DNA from 4 places in the Clostridium sp. D5 genome. Region 1 is predicted to be linked to each of the others. Evidence: predicted binding sites of a transcription regulator. Region 1 holds the regulator's gene; each other region holds the start of a gene.
What was found. The regulator Rex, encoded in region 1, represses fermentation and respiration genes when NADH is low (regulators of the CRP and FNR family bind a similar motif). The targets are predictions, from matches to a motif close to ATTGTTAANNNNTTAACAAT.
Positions count from the first base shown of each region.

Region 2: a site for Rex is predicted at 2,013-2,032, ahead of fucO (lactaldehyde reductase). Genes of this name have one in related genera too.
Region 3: a site for Rex is predicted at 2,984-3,003, ahead of HMPREF0240_RS08705 (glycerol dehydrogenase). Genes of this name have one in related genera too.
Region 4: a site for Rex is predicted at 2,732-2,751, ahead of adhE (bifunctional acetaldehyde-CoA/alcohol dehydrogenase). Genes of this name have one in related genera too.

Region 1 is NZ_GL870814.1:193,086-197,971, forward strand. Features, by position in the region: gene HMPREF0240_RS14430 (ABC-F family ATP-binding cassette domain-containing protein) at 83-2,008, opposite strand; gene HMPREF0240_RS14435 (redox-sensing transcriptional repressor Rex) at 2,332-2,976, shown strand; gene HMPREF0240_RS14440 (bifunctional ADP-dependent NAD(P)H-hydrate dehydratase/NAD(P)H-hydrate epimerase) at 3,060-4,565, shown strand; gene alr (alanine racemase) at 4,562-4,886, shown strand, end outside.
Region 2 is NZ_GL870811.1:339,364-344,249, reverse strand. Features, by position in the region: gene HMPREF0240_RS09845 (transglutaminase domain-containing protein) at 1-715, opposite strand, end outside; gene fucO (lactaldehyde reductase) at 817-1,965, opposite strand; gene HMPREF0240_RS09835 (TetR/AcrR family transcriptional regulator C-terminal domain-containing protein) at 2,148-2,705, opposite strand; gene HMPREF0240_RS24300 (hypothetical protein) at 3,153-3,293, shown strand; gene HMPREF0240_RS09830 (peptidoglycan-binding protein) at 3,765-4,886, opposite strand, start outside.
Region 3 is NZ_GL870811.1:75,676-80,561, reverse strand. Features, by position in the region: gene pflB (formate C-acetyltransferase) at 1-389, opposite strand, end outside; gene HMPREF0240_RS08715 (peptidoglycan binding domain-containing protein) at 552-1,949, opposite strand; gene HMPREF0240_RS08710 (acetyltransferase) at 2,327-2,815, shown strand; gene HMPREF0240_RS08705 (glycerol dehydrogenase) at 3,029-4,129, shown strand; gene HMPREF0240_RS08700 (molybdopterin cofactor-binding domain-containing protein) at 4,302-4,886, opposite strand, start outside.
Region 4 is NZ_GL870809.1:573,584-578,469, forward strand. Features, by position in the region: gene rpsK (30S ribosomal protein S11) at 1-74, shown strand, start outside; gene rpsD (30S ribosomal protein S4) at 96-689, shown strand; gene HMPREF0240_RS02515 (DNA-directed RNA polymerase subunit alpha) at 858-1,817, shown strand; gene HMPREF0240_RS02520 (L17 family ribosomal protein) at 1,943-2,479, shown strand; gene adhE (bifunctional acetaldehyde-CoA/alcohol dehydrogenase) at 2,811-4,886, shown strand, end outside.

The DNA of each region.
Region 1 (4,886 bases):
ACAAGCCCCAGGGGATTACCTATATGACAAAAAACAGGCCGGCATGCAGAGTAATTATTCCTGCATACCGTCCTGTTTTTTATCATTCAGCCAGTTCCTCCCATTTTTCGTAGAGAATTTCCAGCTCTTCTTCGTTAGAAGCCTTTTCCAGCGCCAGTTCCTGGCATTTGACGGAATTGGAATACACTTCTTCATGTGTCATCAGATCATCGATCTCCGTATTCCTCTCTTCAAGGACAGTGATCCGTTCTTCCGTCTTTTTCAGCTCATTCAGTCTTTTACGCTCCCTGGCCTGCTGTTCCTTCTGTTCCTGCCAGCTCAGCTTTGCCTCCGAGACAGATTCCTCCGAAGCGCCATATCCTCCGGCGCCCCCGGCTGCCGGAGAAGCGTAGACGGCCGTCAGCTCATCCTTTTTCTCCAGATAGTAGTCATAATTGCCAATATAGTTTACAAAAGTCTGATTCACCAGCTCCAGTATGCGCGTGGCTGTCTGGTTGATGAAGTAACGGTCATGTGATACATAAAGCACGGTACCGGTATAATCATTGAGTGCCTTTTCGAGTATCTCTTTTGAAGTGATATCGAGATGGTTGGTGGGCTCATCCAATATCAGAAAATTTGCTTCGGAAAGCATCAGCTTTGCCAGTGATACGCGCCCCTTCTCGCCGCCGCTCAGATCACCAATTCGTTTATATACATCATCCCCGGTAAACTGAAAAGCCGCAAGAGTATTTCTGATCTGCGTATTATTCAGGGAAGGATAGTCATCCGAAATCTCCTCGAATATATTTTTCATATCATGCAGTACATGATGCTCCTGGTCATAATAACCGATTTTCACCTTAGATCCCAACGTAAAAGAGCCAGTATCCGGAGGAACCACCTGGTTAATAATTTTCAGAAGAGTGGTTTTACCTGTTCCGTTATCTCCAATGACCGCCACATGTTCGCCGCGTCTTATGTCAAAGCTGATATCCTGGAATAAGGTCTGGCTGTCAAAGCGTTTAGACAGGCCTTCCACTGAAAGTACATCGTTGCCGCTTAAGGAAGATGGCTCCAGGGAAAAATGTATATCCTTTGCTGCCTCCTGAGGCTTATCAACTAACGTCATTTTGTCCAGCAGTTTCTCGCGGCTTTCCGCCCGCTTAATGGACTTTTCCCGGTTGAAAGAACGTAGCTTCTCAATGACGGCCTCCTGATGCTTGATTTCCCGCTGCTGATTCAGATATTCTTTCATCATGGCATCCCGGATCTGCTGCTTCTTATCCGCATAAGCCTTATAGTTGCCGGAATACATCCTCACAGCTCCGTTTTCTATCTCCACTACTTTTGTAACCACACGGTTTAAGAAAAAACGGTCATGGGATACAATAAATACAGCCCCAGGATAATTGAGCAGATATGTTTCCAGCCAGGTGATTGAATTTAAGTCCAGATGGTTCGTAGGCTCATCCAGAAGCAGAATATCGGGCTTTGTAAGAAGCAGCTTGCCCAGAGAGACCCTTGTTTTCTGCCCGCCGGAGAGAGTGTCAGTCTTTTTATCAAAATCCGCCTCCTGAAAGCCCAGACCCTTCAGGACTCCTGTCAGCTCACTCTCGTAAGCATAACCGTTTTGTGCCTCAAACTCTGACATCATTCTGTGATAGGTGTCAAGTCTGCCCTGAAGTGCCTCCCCGGTCAGTGATTTTAATTCTTTTTCTATCGAGCGGATCTGGTTTTCAAGCTCTATAATATCCGCCTTCGCTGTTTTTACTTCCTCATATATGGAACGGCCGCCCTCAAGATTCTGCTGCTGTGCAAGATATCCGAGTGTTTTCCCCTTTGTCAGTACAAATTCACCGCTGTCAGCAGGCTCTTCCTTCACAATCATTTTTAATATGGTGGATTTTCCAGCCCCGTTTACCCCGACCAGAGCCGCCTTTTCCCTGTCTTCTATATGGAAGGAACCATCTCTGACGATGAGCTGTCCGCCGAATGCCTTATTGAGATTATGACATGCCAGTATCATTAGAAACCTCCTGTTCTCTTCAGTATCAGGCCTGCCGGTTATACCTTATGCTGCAGCTGTGCTGCAGACCCGCCCGAAGGGCATGCATTACGGGGTGCCCTCTGGGTATACCTTATTCTGCAGCTGTGCTGCAGACCCGCCCGAAGGGCATGCATTACGGGATGCCCTCTGGGTATGCAATAACCGCCAAGTCCTGCTCTTTGTCCAAAATTTACATACTTATTCCATTATAACGAAAATAGTTTAAAATACAACTAAAAATTTGACTTTGTCCGTACAATTCTATATAATATAACCTAGATTAAGTTTGGAGGGCGATAGCTGTGGAAGATAGAGAGATATCACGTGCGGTAATTGGACGGCTGCCAAGATATTACAGATATCTGGGAGAACTGCTGGATGCAGGAGTAGAACGTATTTCATCAAATGACCTGAGTAAGAAGATGAGTGTCACGGCATCTCAGATTCGCCAGGATTTAAATAACTTTGGTGGTTTCGGACAACAGGGTTATGGATACAATGTCAAGTATCTCTATACCGAGATAGGTAAGATTCTTGGATTAAACCGAAAACATAACGTAATCATCATAGGTGCCGGGAATCTGGGACAGGCACTTGCCAATTACGCGGCTTTTGAAAAGAGCGGATTTATACTGCAGGGTATTTTTGACGTTAACCCAAGGCTGGAAGGCGTAACAATACGCGGAATACCGATCCGTATGATGGATGATCTGAGACAATTTGTCAAAAATACGGATATTGAGATCGCTGCACTTACAATTCCAAAGTCAAAAGCGGTGGAAGTGGCCGATATGCTTGTTGAGAACGGGATTAAGGGTATATGGAATTTTGCACATACAGACCTGCACTTACCGGATGACGTAATTGTAGAAAGCGTACATTTATATGACAGCTTAATGAAGCTGTCATATAATATCAGTCGTTATAATGAGGAACATGAGAAATAACCGACAACACAAGACGTGTAACAAAGGCTTTGTGCCTTTTTTACACGTTGTTTCGTTTTCAGAGAAGTAAGGAGAGTGATCTTATGAGATATCTGCCTACCGGCGAATGGATGCAGAAAGCAGACAACTATACAATTGATGAAATCGGACTTCCTTCTATGGTGCTGATGGAGCGTGCTGCACTGGCGGCAGTGACTGCCATGGAACAGGAGAAGATCAATACACAGAGAACGCTGGTTGTATGCGGTTCCGGCAACAATGGAGGGGATGGCTTTGCGATTGCCCGCCTTTTAAAGGAAAAGGGATGTCAGGCAGAAGCTGCTTTTATTGGAAATGAAGCGTCTATGACTCCGGATTGCAGACAGCAGATGAAAATCGCTGAAAAATGCGGTGTTCCTATAGTAACAACAATCAGCAGGCAGGAATATACTGTTATAGTGGATGCCGTCTTTGGTGTAGGCCTCAATAGAGAAGTATTGGGAGCTTATGCAGCAAATATTAAAAAGATGAATGATCTGCCGGGGCAGAAGGTTGCTGTCGATATCCCTTCCGGTATCTGTTCCGCTACTGGAAATGTACTGGGCACGGCATTCTGCGCCGATCTGACAGTCACTTTTGAGTGCGAAAAGCTCGGATGCATCCTTCATCCGGGGCATCAGTATGCAGGAAAAACGATTCCCGTGGCGATCGGAATCAGCCGGAAACTTTTTGAAAAGGAGCCGGGTGTCTGTTATACATTTGAAAAATCGGATCTGCCGGAACTGATTCCTTCCAGAAAGCCCAATTCTCATAAGGGCACTTATGGAAAGATTCTGATGATTACCGGAAGCCGGGGCATGTCGGGAGCTGCATATCTCAGCGCAAAAGCGGCATATACCTGCGGTGCCGGTCTTGTACAGATTTATACACATGAAGATAACAGGGTGATCCTGCAGCAGCTTTTACCGGAAGCTATTGTCAGCACCTATACAGAATATGAAGAAGAATCCCTTGGGGAACTCCTTGCCTGGGCCGATGTGGTATGCATGGGCTGCGGGCTGGGAAAGAGCCGCACATCGGAATGTATTGCAACACAGGTTATGAAGGAAGTTAAGACTCCCTGTGTGATAGATGCAGACGGACTGAATATACTGGCCTGCCATCCCGAATTGCTGGAAGAGCGGGAGCGTCCCATTATCCTGACACCCCATATGAAAGAGATGTCCGGGCTGCTGGGATGTTCTGTTGCGGAACTTCAGGAAAAGCGTTTTGAAATGACAAGAGCATTTACTGTGAAGGCCGGTGTCGTCTGTGCTTTAAAGGATGCCCGCACAATTGTGGCCAAATGGGACCGTCAGACATTTGTCAATACAGCAGGAAACAGCTCTATGGCAAAGGCCGGGTCCGGTGATGTACTGGCAGGAGTGATTGCAGGGCTGCTGGCACAGGGACTGCATCCGTATGAAGCGGCTGTCTGCGGTGTGTATCTGCACGCCTGCGCAGGAGATGAAGCCAAATCCGCCAGAGGATCCTACAGTGTACTGGCAGAAGATTTGATAGCAGGGATCGGCGCCTGTTTAAAAAGAACAGAGGAGAGTATGAAACGATGAAACAGTTTAACAGGGTATATGCCAGGGTAGACCTGGATGCCATAGCATATAATATGGAGCAGATGAAACAGAGAATCGGGGAGGGTGCTCAGATCATTGCTGTCATCAAGATGGATGGATACGGCCACGGCGCCGTACCCATAGCAGAGATGTTTGAGGAGAATAATTATATATGGGGCTACGCCACAGCAAGCCTGGAAGAGGCCATTGCTCTTCGAAAGGAAGGGATAAAAAAGCCGATTCTTGTGCTCGGATGCATTTTCCCGGAGCAGTATGAGGAGATGATTCTCAATGATATCCGCGCCACTGTATATATGAAAG
Region 2 (4,886 bases), on a different contig from region 1:
TTACGTAAATACATTCAATCCTCGCCTTCTGCAGAAGATACTGTGCACTCCGGGAATATCCCGCACACACGGATGCTTTTCCCGCCAGAGCACTGTAAATGTTCTGATTATCAGGGGCCTCCATATTATAGTCTACTGTATTTACCAGATATTCAAAAATATACTTTATCTTATCATACTCCGACGTGTTCCCGTTAATCCCCGAAAAGCATTCGGCCACTGCGGTATCGATCTGGGACTGCTTCTGTTCCTTCTCTTCCAGCGTGCATGTGTAAACCGGCTGTACTTCCGAGTAATCCGCATAGCTGGTCACCTGCATCTCCCCCGTACACCAGAAAAGCTCCGGCCTGTCGCTGAAAATAAACTGACATACTTTCTTGAGTTTCTCTACATCTGGTGAATGCATGTAGACCGTTTCTGAGAAATCCGTCATCCCCTGATACAGCTCTTTATACAGATTCTGTTCCTCCTCGGGCAGCTGCTGATAATAGTAGCCCTGTGCCACATCATCCTCCGGAATTCTGACCTCCTCGAAGGGAACGCTTGTCGTCTTTTCCACATTGATCTTTACTGTCTCGATAACCTCTTTTGTAGACGCAAAAAGGCCTGGGAGCCGCTTAAAAGCCGCTGCCCCCAAACCCGAAAAAATGCACACTATAATAAAGATCCCGGCCACGACCGGCCATTTTTTTCTTTTATTCCTTCTTCTCGCCATATTTCTTCCCCGTTCTGCTGCTTCCCGATGCCTTTGCGGGTACAATGCTGCCGCCCTTATTCAAAATGCACAGGGACCCACCGGTATGGCGGGAAAGCTGCCTACAGAAGAGATCTGAACAAAGCCGCAATGTCCTCTACGGAAGTCTCCTTCGGATTGCCCGGCCTGCAGGCATCTGCATAAGCGGATTCAGACAAAAACTCAATGTCCTCCTCTTTCGCAATACCTTTAAGATCTGCCGGGATTCCGACATCTGCGGAGAGCTTCTTTACTGCATCCACTGCCGCCCTGCGATACTCTTCCTGTGTCATATTATCGGTTCCTTCCACACCCATGGCTTTTGCAATCTCTCTGTACTTTTCTCCTGTTGCATCTGCATTATATTCCATCACTGTTGGCAGGAGAATCGCATTTGCCACACCATGAGGTGTGTCATAAAGCGCACCGAGTGTATGTGCCATAGAATGCACGATTCCCAGACCTACATTGGAGAATCCCATCCCTGCCACGTACTGTCCCAGCGCCATGTCCGCTCTTCCCTCCGGCGTATTGTCAACTGCGCCTCTCAGAGAGCGTGCAATAATCTCAATAGATTTTAAATGGAACATATCTGATAGTTCCCATGCTCCGGCTGTAATATACCCTTCAATTGCATGTGTCAGTGCATCCATGCCCGTAGATGCGGTCAGCCCTTTCGGCATACTGGACATCATATCCGGGTCAATCACTGCCACGATGGGAATATCGTGGGGGTCAACACATACAAACTTTCTGTTCTTTTCTACATCTGTAATCACATAGTTAATTGTAACTTCCGCTGCCGTACCCGCTGTCGTAGGAACTGCAATTATCGGCACACATTTGTTTTTCGTGGGTGCCGTTCCCTCCAGGCTCCTGACGTCTTCGAATTCTGGATTGGTAATAATAATACCAACAGCCTTTGCAGTATCCATGGAAGAACCGCCGCCGATCGCGATGATATAATCTGCGCTTGATGCCCGGAAGCTGGCTACGCCCGTCTGCACATTCTGAATCGTCGGATTTGGCTTAATATCTGAATATAATTCGTATGCCAATCCATTTTTCTCCAGCACATCCAGTACCTTCTGTGTAACCCCGAACTTAACCAGATCAGGATCGGAACACACAAATGCCTTCTGAAATCCTCTTGCCTGAACTTCCGCTGCAATATCATTCACTGCCCCTGCTCCGTGATAAGATGTTTCATTCAAAATAAATCTGTTTGACATAGCTCATTTCTCCTTTACATTTTGTAGATTGTCTTGTGACATCATTGATTGTTATAATTATAACAACCCTGGGCACACAGGGACAAGTTACAAAATGGCGGCTATGTAACATTTATCGTAACTGTTTATAATTCTGAACAGCTCTCATTCATTTTATCACATCGAAAATCATTTCTCCATCCTTATTCGGGCTGCAATTCAGACAGCAAATCCTCCAGTGGCTGCGGGAGCGCCTGTATGAGCAGATCTGCCATCTTTTCCGGAGACAGATCCATGTTTCTTCTGGCCCACCGTGCGGTCATATATATGGAGCCCCTGCAGTACATCTCAAGCAGAAACCGGATATCCTCATCCAGCGGTTTTTTCGTCTTCTTTTCTATGATATTCGTATAAAACTGCAATATGCATTCATAGTCATAAGCGACAATGGAATTGTAATCTTCAGACTGGAAGGCCGCCGCAAAGAATACCTGTTCATTCTTAATAAACTGAAACTTTTTCTCAAGCCCCTCCCGCAGAGTCAGGCTGACTCCCATCTGCAGAAAAGACTTTTCCGCCAGGCGTTCAAAATGCCAGTTCACCAGATCATATTTATCCATAAAACACCGGTAAAATGTCTGCCGTGTCATACCGCTTTTCTCCACAATCTCTTTCACAGTAATCTTGTCCAGCGGCTTGACCCTCATAAGCCCTGTCATAGCTGCCACAAATTTTTGCTTTGTCCTATCCCCGTTCTCCATGCTGATCACCTCAATAAAATTATAATTTAGGTTCCCTCAAACTTCAAGGCTGTTCTTCATAAAACCCCCTGTCCAGGGAAGGAATGTATATTATGATCTAGGTTTGTTTTTTCTCTCCATCACACAAAACTCTCATCCTTAACAACTTTTTGATTTCCACATTCCTTATTTTATGGTATGATAGCAAAAAGGAGTGATACAAATGATGCATGTATTTTATTGTATAAAATGCAAAAGATACCATTATACTAACAATCAATCACACGCCCTCTGCTGTGGACAGGCTATGTATTTTGTAGATGTAGATTTCACAGAATTTGTCCGAATGAATCGTGAGGAGCGCGTAAACTTCCTACAGCTTTATTCTCTAGCAGAATAGAGCTGTATTTGTGTATAATTCCATCGTTTTTGCACACACTATTCAAAAAAGTGCAAGGAGGTTGTACCATGAGAGAGATCAAAATGCCCTCAAAGACAACAGAGGCAAATGTATACGATGACGATAATATACCCGAAATCGATCTGCCGGGGAAATCAAGCCTGGAAAATATCATACCCGATGAGGTTCCGGGGCGTGAAGGGGAGTAGGCTAGGGGGTCGCTAAGTGAAACAGGGGGCGGGAATCCTCCGGGGCGGGGTATGGTGTTTCTGGACACTTTCCGTTTGCTTAGAATCCGTAACAGAAAAAAAGAGGCAGCTGATGGAACAGCCGTATTTGGCGTGAAATTCTGATGAATTTCACACCGCAGACGGCTTTAGGATTTGATGTGAGACATCAAATCCTATCCATCAGCTGCCTCTTTTTTTCTGTAACGGCTTCTAGCGCGCGCTCTACGTGTCCAGAAACACCACACCCCGCCCCGGAGGATTCCCGCCCCCTGTTTCACTTAGCTGAGCGCACCCGGACGGATGGAAAGCATGGTTCACAGGAAGAGGCGGAACACGGGAGAAACGGATTGGGCTGGGTATGCGGACGGCGAATGGAAATTGTCGGAATCCCAACCGTATGAGTTAGTGCCTCCCGATCTGAATTACCCAGCCGCCGGAACCGCCCCTACCTCAACCCAATTCCGCGATTCGGGATACTCCTACGTAGATTTCAGATATTTTATACCATGTTTTATAGTCCACGGTCCCAGTCTGCGGCAGACCGAATACGGACTGGAATTTTTCTACGGAGGCTGCCGTAGCCGGGCCGTATATTCCGTCCGCGGCTATCTTGGGGATTGCAGGGTATGCTCCGGCTATGACGTTGATCTGTTCCTGTATTTGTCTGACCTTGTCTCCGCTGGCGCCAATATCCAGGATGTAGCCGGGCCAGGAAGACGGAACACCGGATATTTCCTGGGCGGTGTTGATATACATGTCATCGCCGTAATAATAGCGCAGGATCTCGATCGGCGTGTAGCCCTGATCCCCGAGTGATTTAGAACCCCACTGTGTCATCCAGTTTGGACAGGTTACCCTGCGTCCGTCACAGTATTGTGTCAGAATCGGCTGCCTTACATTTGGCCTGGACAGATAATCCGCAAACAACTCATCTACGATCACCGATATGGTGTCATAAAAATTTCTTTCCGGAATCCATTTGTGGTCAAATGCTGTGGAGGATGTGATTGTGAAATCGTAGCCCTTATTGCGGTACCACTCTGTGTATACACGATTCAGGGTAAAGGACATGATTGCCAGGACGTTTGCCCGGATCGTATCCGCAGGCCATGTGGCATAGATTTCGCTGGAAGCCACATTTTTGATGTAATCTTTGTACTTCACATAATAATTCTGTGCAGTAGTGTCCCGCGGTGAACCATCATGGACCACGATAAATTCAGGCACAACCACCCTGCTCAGTACGATTTCACCAGTCTCATTCAGCGGCTTTATCTCTTCCTCCGCTATCTTGGGCGGATATTCGTAGTACAATGTATGTGCCGGTATTACATATACCTGCTCGAGCTCACCAGTCACTCTCGGACGGAGTGCTACATTTTGAATCGCTCTTACATCGGGCAGTATCTCAGTTCCAGCAATACTCATGGGCTCAAATCCTGGCGCACTGATCTCCAGTGTGTATTCTGAATAGGGCTGGTACTCAATGGTTGGATTCAGGCTGTACTCCAGAGGCGGCGCATCCAGTTCCAGTACATCCGTCTGACCGGATGAATCTGTGCTTACCTGCTC
Region 3 (4,886 bases), on a different contig from region 1:
TCGCTCGGCTGATATCCATAAGTCGTACATGCCTGTTCTGCCATCTTGATACCGCCGTACGGCATGAATGCCCTCTTAAGAGGCTTATCTGTCTGAAGGCCTACTACCGCCTCCAGGTCTTTCATTTCTTCGTCAATGTATCCCGGGCCGTAAGCCGTCAGGCTGGAAACAATCTCCGTCTCCATATCCAGGACGCCGCCCTTTGCGCGTTCTTCTTTCTGCAGTTCCTGCAATTTTCCCCAAAGTTTATCTGTGGCTTCTGTAGGATCTTCCAGAAAGCTCTCATCTCCGTCATAAGGAGTATAGTTATTCTGAATAAAATCCCGGACATTGATATCGTCCTTCCAAAGTCTTCCCCTGAATCCTTCCCACTGTTCATACTGTACCATATTATAAAATCCTCCTTTGATATACCAGGTTATCTTTTAGTTCCCGCCTAGTATAACATCGTGTTAAATAAAAGACAAGAGGATAAATGAGAATACTTTTCATTTGAGGCCTTGTATCTAATTTTATACAATATCTAGTGTTTTTTCTAGTGCTCATGTGCATCAGTAGTGCATTACCACCGGTGTGCCGCTTGATATCATGCTGAATAATGTTGCAGCGCCGTCCAGCGGCATATTAATACATCCGTGAGAACCGATGCTCCAGTACAGATCGCCGCCGAATGCGGGCTGCCATGTGGCGTCATGAAATCCAACGCCGCCGTAAGTCACCTGCATCCAGTAATCCACCCATGTCCGGTATTCCGGCTCACCAGTCTCCGGCACAATATTTCCCACAAGGGTGGTGCCTTTTGTCATCCATAGGATATCATATACTCCCGCCGGCGTGGAGTGCTCATAAGGCTTCCCGGTTACCACGGCTGTCTCGAAGGCGACATTGCCGTCCACAATGTACCACATATATTGTGCACTCAAATCCACCTCAATAAATGTCTTCCCCCAGTCCTGGGCCTCATGTGTTGCCCCGCGCTGTTCATAAACCGGTTCTTTCGTCGTCTGTTCTCCGGCCTTGATCCCTGCAATCAGAGCTTCTGCCTCAGATGCCTCATCAATTGCCCAGCCGTAAGTACCACCGCTCACCTCTGTTGCTTTCCCCCATGGGGTGGTCAGCGGGCGCGTCCCGTAAAGTGTCTCGTATTTTGCAGCAAATCCATTCATATATTCCCTGACTTTATCCTCATGGAAGGTAACGTTCATGTTCTCATCCCAGGACAGCCACGTGGAAATCAGCTGCTTGTCCACCACTTCTTTCTGCGGAGCCATGTCGTAGGTAATACTTGCCCCACAGTACTTATTCAGAGTGTCGCACGCCGCAGCAACCTCTTTTGAGTCCGCAGTATACTTTGGCTTCAGATAACATTCTTCCTTCTCCAGGCTGAACTCGGTCTCCAGCCCCTGCACTGCCTGAATCAGTTTTTCCTTCAGCGGATCCTGATCCACTTTTGTTCCCAGCACTTCCGGCTTTACGACAAATTTATCCCCGTTAAACTCCGGCTTTGCACTTTCCGGATCGATCTTTTCTTCATTCTGGAAACATTTCAGCTCCTGAATCTTTTCCTCCAGCTGTTTATGATCGTAATCGAAGCCCAGATCCAGCTTTACCGTGTGATCTTTCCAGAACATAGACGGCCAGAGAAACGCCCCCTGCTTCTTCAGTGCTTTTTCCAGCTCTTTGCTCTTCTTATACTTCATGGATATGGATGCCCCGCTGATCTCCTCGCTGTCACCCTCTTTTGGAGTGACCTTCAACGCATACCCGTCAATCTGCCCCGCAAAATACCGTTCGGCCTCATCTGCCGTTTTCATGGAAAAATCTACACCATTGATCCTGGTGTTATGGAAGAAATGACTCATGAAATAAATAGATATACCACCGTAAATACAAATTATAATGCCAGCTGCTATCCCCACTGCAAGCAACGCCTTCTTTTTGCCGCTCATCTTATGTGCCCTCCTCTTAAGTAATATTTTATTCTGCAGTCAAGCTGCAGATCCGCCCAAAAGGCATGTGTTACGGGATTCCCCCTGGTATACACTATTCTGCCGCTTAGCCGCAGCCCCACCTAAAAGGCATGGATTACGGGGTGCCCTTGGTTATATGATAATATCATTACATTAAATAGACGGATTTTCAAGGCAAAAGGATGCAAATTTTCAGTATTTTTTCTAATTGCTAAATTATTCGAAACGTTTTAAAATAAAATATGTGTGTAATTTATTCCAAGCGCATCAATACCGTCACTAAAATTGCAGATATTTTACATAGTATGCAATTTAAATTTTATAGATTTTATCGCTATTGAAAGGTAATAACAATTATGGAAATAAGAAAAACGAAACTGGCAGACCTGGATATACTGCTGAATATGTATGAGAATGCAAGAATGTTTATGACAAGCCACGGAAATCCCACCCAATGGGGCAACACCTATCCCCCAAAAGCGCTGCTGGCACAGGATATTGATAATGGAAACAGTTACGTCTGTGAAGAACACGGCAAAATCATTGCCGCCTTCTATTACAGAATGGGGCGTGATGATACCTATACCAAAATATACAACGGCCAATGGCTGGATGAATCCCCCTATGGAGTTGTACACAGGATCACTTCTGATGGCACCATTCGCGGAGCCGCATCTTTCTGTCTGAACTGGGCGCTTGAACAGTGCTCGAATCTTCGCATAGACACGCACAGAGACAATGTAGTTATGCAGCATATGCTGGATAAAAACGGGTTTAAATACTGCGGGGTCATCTTTCTGGAGGATGGAAGCGAGCGCCTGGCCTATCAAAAAAAATTACAGTAATCAGCCGCCTGCAGACAGGGCAGCTCACAAAATCCACGCCTACCGAATGGAATGCACAGCATGGTATCTGCCCGCCTCACTGCGTGTACATTCCATTCGGAAGGTGTTTATATTAGAGATTTTTTTTTGCATTGGATTGACATTATAAAAGAATCAGTGCATAATATGATTGTCAAAAAAATAACACACTTGGTTATAACAGGAGGTATACAAATGGCTAATATTTTAATCAGCCCAGGTAAATACGTACAGGGTTCTAAAGAAATGGCAAAGCTCTGCAGCTACGCAAAGGTATATGGGAAAAAAGCATTGGTTCTTATTACAGCATCCGGCTACAAACGTATCGGGAATATTATTGACAGCAGCTTTGCAGGTCAGGATTTTGAAATCATATACGATTATTTTAACGGTGAATGCAGCAAAAATGAGATCAACCGCCTGACAGAGATACTGAAAAAGGAACATTGTGATCTTGTAATCGGGATCGGCGGCGGCAAGATTCTGGATACGGCTAAAGCAGTTGCATATTATGGACATACACCGGTTCTCGTCTGCCCCACCATCGCATCCACAGATGCTCCATGCAGCGCGCTTTCTGTTATCTACACAGACGAAGGCGTATTTGAGGAGTACTTATTCCTTCCGGCCAATCCGAACATGGTATTGATGGATACAGATATCATCTCCAAATCTCCGGTGCGTTTAACAGTATCCGGTATGGGAGATGCTCTCGCTACATATTTTGAGGCAAGAGCCGTACAGGCAAAGGGAGCATCCACCTGCGCAGGCGGCAAAGTAACTTCCGCAGCAATGGCTCTGGCCAGATTATGTTTTGACACTTTGATGGAGGAAGGTGTAAAAGCTAAACTTGCCCTGGAAGCCGGAGCATGCACCACAGCCGTAGAAAAAGTAATTGAGGCCAACACCCTGCTGAGCGGAATCGGCTTTGAGAGCGGCGGACTTGCCGGAGCACATGCGATCCACAACGGCCTGACAGTACTGGAAGACTGCCACCACATGTACCACGGTGAAAAAGTAGCATTCGGAACAATCACTCAGCTTGTACTCGAAAATATTCCGGCAGAAGAGCTGCAGGAAATCATTGATTTCTGCATCGAACTGGGACTTCCTGTAACATTAAAAGAACTTGGGCTCAAAGAAGTAACCGATGAAAAGCTCATGGCAGTTGCAGCGGCAGCATGCGCAGAGACAGACACTTTACATAACATGCCTTTTGAAGTCACTCCGGAAAGTGTATGTGCAGCAATCAAAGCGGCAGACGCATACGGACGTTACTTTTTAGGAGAAGATTAGAGCTCCCCTGTTTGAAAGCATAAAATATAATTAAAAAACGGTTAAATGGATATCCGATTGGATCTCCATTTAGCCGTTTTCTATAAGTAATGTACTCAGGAAAAGGGCATCCCCTGTTTCCCGCACTGGGGCAGGTTCACCTCTCAGGGCAGGCGCTCTCTGGCTGCCTGACTTACCGCATCCCCCTGTAAATCTTTTCCGCATCTATAGGCAGTTCACGCACGATGACTCCCGTCGCATTCTGCACTGCGTTTGCAATCGCCGGCGGCGGTGTATTAATAACGATCTCGCCTATGGATTTCGCCCCGAAAGGTCCGGTCGGCTCATAGCTGCTCTCGAACTCCACCCGGATGTCGCCGACATCCAGCCGGCTCGGGATTTTATACTGCATGAAAGAATTACTGTAATTCTTACCTTTTTCATTGTAAACAATGTCCTCGTAGAGGGCCATGCCAATTCCCTGAGCGATTCCTCCTTCTGTCTGGATCCTGGCCAGGTTTGGATTGACTACGGTTCCACAATCTACTACTGCGGCATAATCTATCAGCTCCAGCTGTCCCGTCTCTTTGTCGATCTCCACTTCCGCCATTCCTACCATAAATGGCGGCGGGGATACCGGTGAGGTAAATGCCTCGCTGGCATAGAGCGCTTGCTCGTTATTGCACATAACCCGATTGCCGATATCTGCTCTTGATATGCTCCTGCCATTCTTCAGATCCAGCACTTTTTCTCCGTCGAATTCGACATCTTCCAAAGA
Region 4 (4,886 bases), on a different contig from region 1:
ATGTAACAAGCATCAAAGACGTAACACCGGTACCACACAACGGATGCCGTCCACCGAAACGCAGAAGAGTCTAGTATATATAGGAGGAAGCTAAAATGGCAGTAAATAGAGTTGCAGTTCTTAAGAGATGCCGTTCATTAGGGATGGACCCAATCTATTTAGGAATTAATAAAAAGTCTAACAGACAGTTAAAGAGATCTAATAGAAAAATGAGCGAGTACGGCCTTCAGTTACGCGAGAAGCAGAAAGCTAAATTTATCTATGGTGTATTGGAGAAACCTTTCAGAAACTACTATGCAAAAGCAAAGAAGATGGAAGGCATGACAGGTGAGAATCTGATGATTCTTCTGGAATCCAGACTTGACAATGTAATGTTCCGTATGGGACTTGCGAGAACCAGAAAAGAAGCAAGACAAATTGTTGATCACAAGCATGTAATGGTAAACGGCAAGCAGGTAAACATTCCATCTTACCTTGTAAAGGCCGGAGATACAATTGAAATCAAAGAAAAGCACAAAGGAAGCCAGAGATATAAAGATATTCTGGAAATGACAGGCGGAAATATGATTCCTGACTGGCTGGAAGTAGATGCTGAGAACCTGAAAGCTACAGTAAAAGAACTTCCTGCACGTGAGGCAATTGATGTTCCTGTTGATGAGATGCTTATTGTCGAGTTATATTCTAAATAATCCCTGAGTATAGCAAGATAGTTGCATCCTTGTCACCTGAGAGTCCGGAAAACCGAATCCAGGGCGGCAGGATGTACTTTGTCGCGTGAGGCTTGGGAAGACCAGCCTTCGCGCGGCATAAGCATCGTACCCCTCAACATATTTAAACCCATAAGGAGGGTCTGTGTAGTGTTTGATTTTAATAAACCAAATATTGAGATTACCGAAATTTCAGAAGATAAAAAATATGGAAGATTTGTTGTGGAGCCTCTGGAAAGAGGATATGGAACCACATTGGGCAATTCTCTGAGAAGAATCATGCTTTCTTCCCTTCCGGGAGCAGCCATCAGTTCTGTTAAAATCGACGGAGTCCTGCACGAATTCAGTTCCATTCCGGGTGTAAAAGAAGATGTAACCGAGATTATCATGAATCTGAAATCACTGGCAATCAAGAATACATCAGAATCAGACGAAGTCAAGACCGCATATATCGAATTTGAAGGAGAAGGCGTTGTAACAGGCGCTGATATCCAGGCGGATTCCGATATCGAGATTATGAATCCTGATCAGGTCATTGCTACCTTAAGCGGTGGCAAAGACAGCAAGCTGTATATGGAACTTACCATTACAAAAGGCAGAGGATACGTAAGCGCAGACAAGAATAAAAATGAAGACTTACCGATTGGCGTAATTCCAATTGATTCCATATATACTCCGGTAGAACGTGTGAACCTCACAGTAGAGAATACACGTGTCGGCCAGATTACTGACTATGACAAACTGACACTGGACGTATGGACAAAAGGAACACTGCTCCCGGACGAGGCTGTCAGCCTTGCTGCGAAAGTACTCAGCGAGCATCTGAAGCTGTTTATTGACCTTTCAGAAGTTGCTCAGGCTGCGGAAGTCATGATTGAAAAAGAAGATGACGAAAAAGAGAAAGTACTGGAGATGAGCATTGATGAATTAGAACTCTCCGTGCGTTCATATAACTGTCTGAAGAGAGCCGGCATCAACACCGTTGAGGAACTTACCAACAAGACACCGGAAGATATGATGAAGGTGCGTAACCTTGGACGTAAATCACTGGAAGAAGTGCTGGCCAAGCTGAAGGAATTAGATCTTGAGCTCAACCAGGGTGATGAATAATCACCGTACCATATTGATTATTATTTGAATTATCCTGTCAGTAAGCCCGAAGAGTATGGCAGGAGCATTTGATTAATAAGCCCGAAGATGCATAACCAAATGTTTGAAAATGGAGGATTAAAACAATGGCAAAGTATAGAAAACTCGGCAGAACATCCAGCCAGAGAAAAGCCTTAATCAGAAATCAGGTAACAGCACTGCTGAACAACGGCAGAATCGTTACAACAGAAGCTAAAGCAAAAGAAATCCGCAAAGTAGCAGAGGGATTAATTGCTATGGCTGTTAAAGAAAAAGACAATTACGAAGAAGTTACAGTAAAAGCAAAGGTTGCACGTAAAGACAAAGACGGCAAGAGAGTCAAAGAAGTAGTTGACGGAAAAAAAGTTACTGTATACGATGAAGTAGACAAGAAGATTAAGAAAGATATGCCAAGCAGACTTCACGCAAGAAGAGAGATGCTGAAGGTTCTTTATCCTGTAAAGGAAGTTCCGGCAGCTGCTGCAGGCAAGAAAAGAAATACAAAAGAAGTTGATCTGCCGGAGAAGCTGTTCTCAGAGATCGCTCCTAAGTATACAGACCGCAACGGTGGTTACACAAGAATTGTAAAGATTGGCCAGCGTAAAGGTGATGCAGCTATGGAAGTGCTGATTGAATTAGTATAATTCCGGAAAAAAGTTTATAGAGATTATAAATTTTCATAAATAATGATACGGTCCGGCGGCCGCAGAAAGTAATTTTTATTAAAATGCTTTCTGCAGCCGCCGGTTTTTGTTTTTTAAATGCCTGTGAATGATCAGGAATAGAATGGAAAAAAGCGGTAATTGAAAACCGAAAAATTGCAGATTGTACTTGTTTTTGTGCAATTTACACAACAAATGTTAAAAAAATAACGTTAAAACTTTGACAAAAGCTATATTGACAATTATTTAACGATAGAGTAAACTAAAACCTGTAATTAAGAAAAACAATTCAATTACGGGAGGAAAAATTGAAATGGCAAAGAAGGAAAAGGTCGTAGTACCTGAGATTGTAGACAGCGTGGAAACACTCGAAGCAAAAATGAAAGCTATGCGTGAAGCACAGAAAGTATTTGCTACTTTCACCCAGGAACAGGTAGATAAGATATTCTACGAGGCAGCCCTGGCCGCAAACAAGATGCGTATTCCGCTTGCGAAAATGGCAGTTGAAGAGACACAGAGAGGTATCGTAGAAGATAAAGTCATAAAGAATCACTATGCGGCAGAGTACATTTACAATGCCTATAAAGATACAAAAACATGCGGCGTGATCGAAGAGGATGCTGCATTTGGAATAAAGAAAATTGCAGAACCGATTGGTCTGGTAGCTGCAGTTATCCCGACAACCAACCCGACCTCAACAGCGATCTTCAAAACACTGATCTGTCTGAAGACCAGAAATGCAATCATCATCAGCCCTCATCCGGCTGCAAAGGCATGTACAATAGAAGCGGCAAAAGTTGTTCTGGATGCAGCCGTAAAAGCAGGAGCTCCGGAAGGAATTATCGGATGGATTGATGTACCTTCTCTTGAACTTACAAATACAGTTATGAAGGATTCGGATATCATTCTTGCAACAGGCGGACCAGGAATGGTAAAAGCAGCTTACTCTTCAGGCAAGCCGGCACTCGGAGTAGGACCTGGAAACACACCTGTTATTATCGACGAGACAGCTGATGTTAAGATGGCAGTAAATTCCATCATCCATTCCAAAACATTTGACAACGGTATGATCTGCGCCTCTGAGCAGTCTGTAACAGTTCTGGACAGCATTTATGAGGAAGTCAAAAAAGAATTCGCTTACCGCGGATGCTACTTCCTGAAAAAGGGAGCAGAGCTGGATAAAGTTCGCAAGACGATCATTATCAATGGAGCATTGAACAGCAAGATTCCGGGCAAATCAGCTTATGAAATTGCAAAAATGGCCGGAGTGGATGTTCCGGAAAATACAAAGATCCTGATTGGTGAAGTAGAATCAGTCGACATCTCAGAAGAATTTGCACATGAAAAATTATCTCCCGTACTTGGTATGTATAAAGCAAAAACTTTTGATGAAGCTCTGGAAAAAGCGGCTCAGCTCGTGGCAGACGGAGGATATGGACACACAGCTTCTCTGTATATCCATCCGGCACAGGCAGAGAAAATTGCAAAACATGCAGCAGCTATGAAAACATGCCGTGTACTGATCAACACACCTTCTTCTCACGGCGGTATCGGCGACCTTTACAACTTCAAGATGGCTCCGTCTCTTACACTGGGATGCGGCTCATGGGGCGGGAACTCCGTTTCTGAAAATGTTGGGGTAAAACACTTACTGAACGTTAAGACAGTTGCTGAGAGGAGAGAGAATATGCTTTGGTTTCGAACACCTGAAAAGGTTTACTTCAAGAAAGGCTGTATGCCGGTAGCACTGGATGAGCTTGGAACGATTATGCACAAGAAAAAAGCGTTTATCGTGACAGACTCCTTCCTTTACAAAAACGGCTATGTAGCTCCGATCGAAGCAAAACTGGATGAAATGGGAATTCAGCATACATGCTTCTACGAAGTAGCTCCGGATCCGACTCTGCAGTGTGCACAAAAAGGTGCAGATCAGATGAGAGAATTCGAGCCTGATACCATTATCGCTCTGGGCGGCGGTTCCGCAATGGATGCAGCAAAGATCATGTGGGTAATGTACGAACACCCGGAAGCAAACTTCGAAGATATGGCAATGGATTTCATGGATATCCGCAAGAGAGTATATACATTCCCGAAAATGGGAGAGAAAGCTTATTTTGTAGCAATCCCGACCTCTTCAGGAACAGGTTCCGAGGTAACACCATTCGCAATTATTACAGATGCAGAGACAGGCGTTAAATGGCCGCTTGCAGACTACGAACTGCTTCCGAACATGGCAATTGTGGATGTTGACAATATGATGACCCAGCCAAAAGGCCTGACAAGTGCTTCCGGTATCGATGTTATGACACATGCGATCGAGGCATACGTATCCATCATGGCAACAGATTACACAGATGGCCTGGCAATGAAGGCTGTTAAGAGAGTGTTT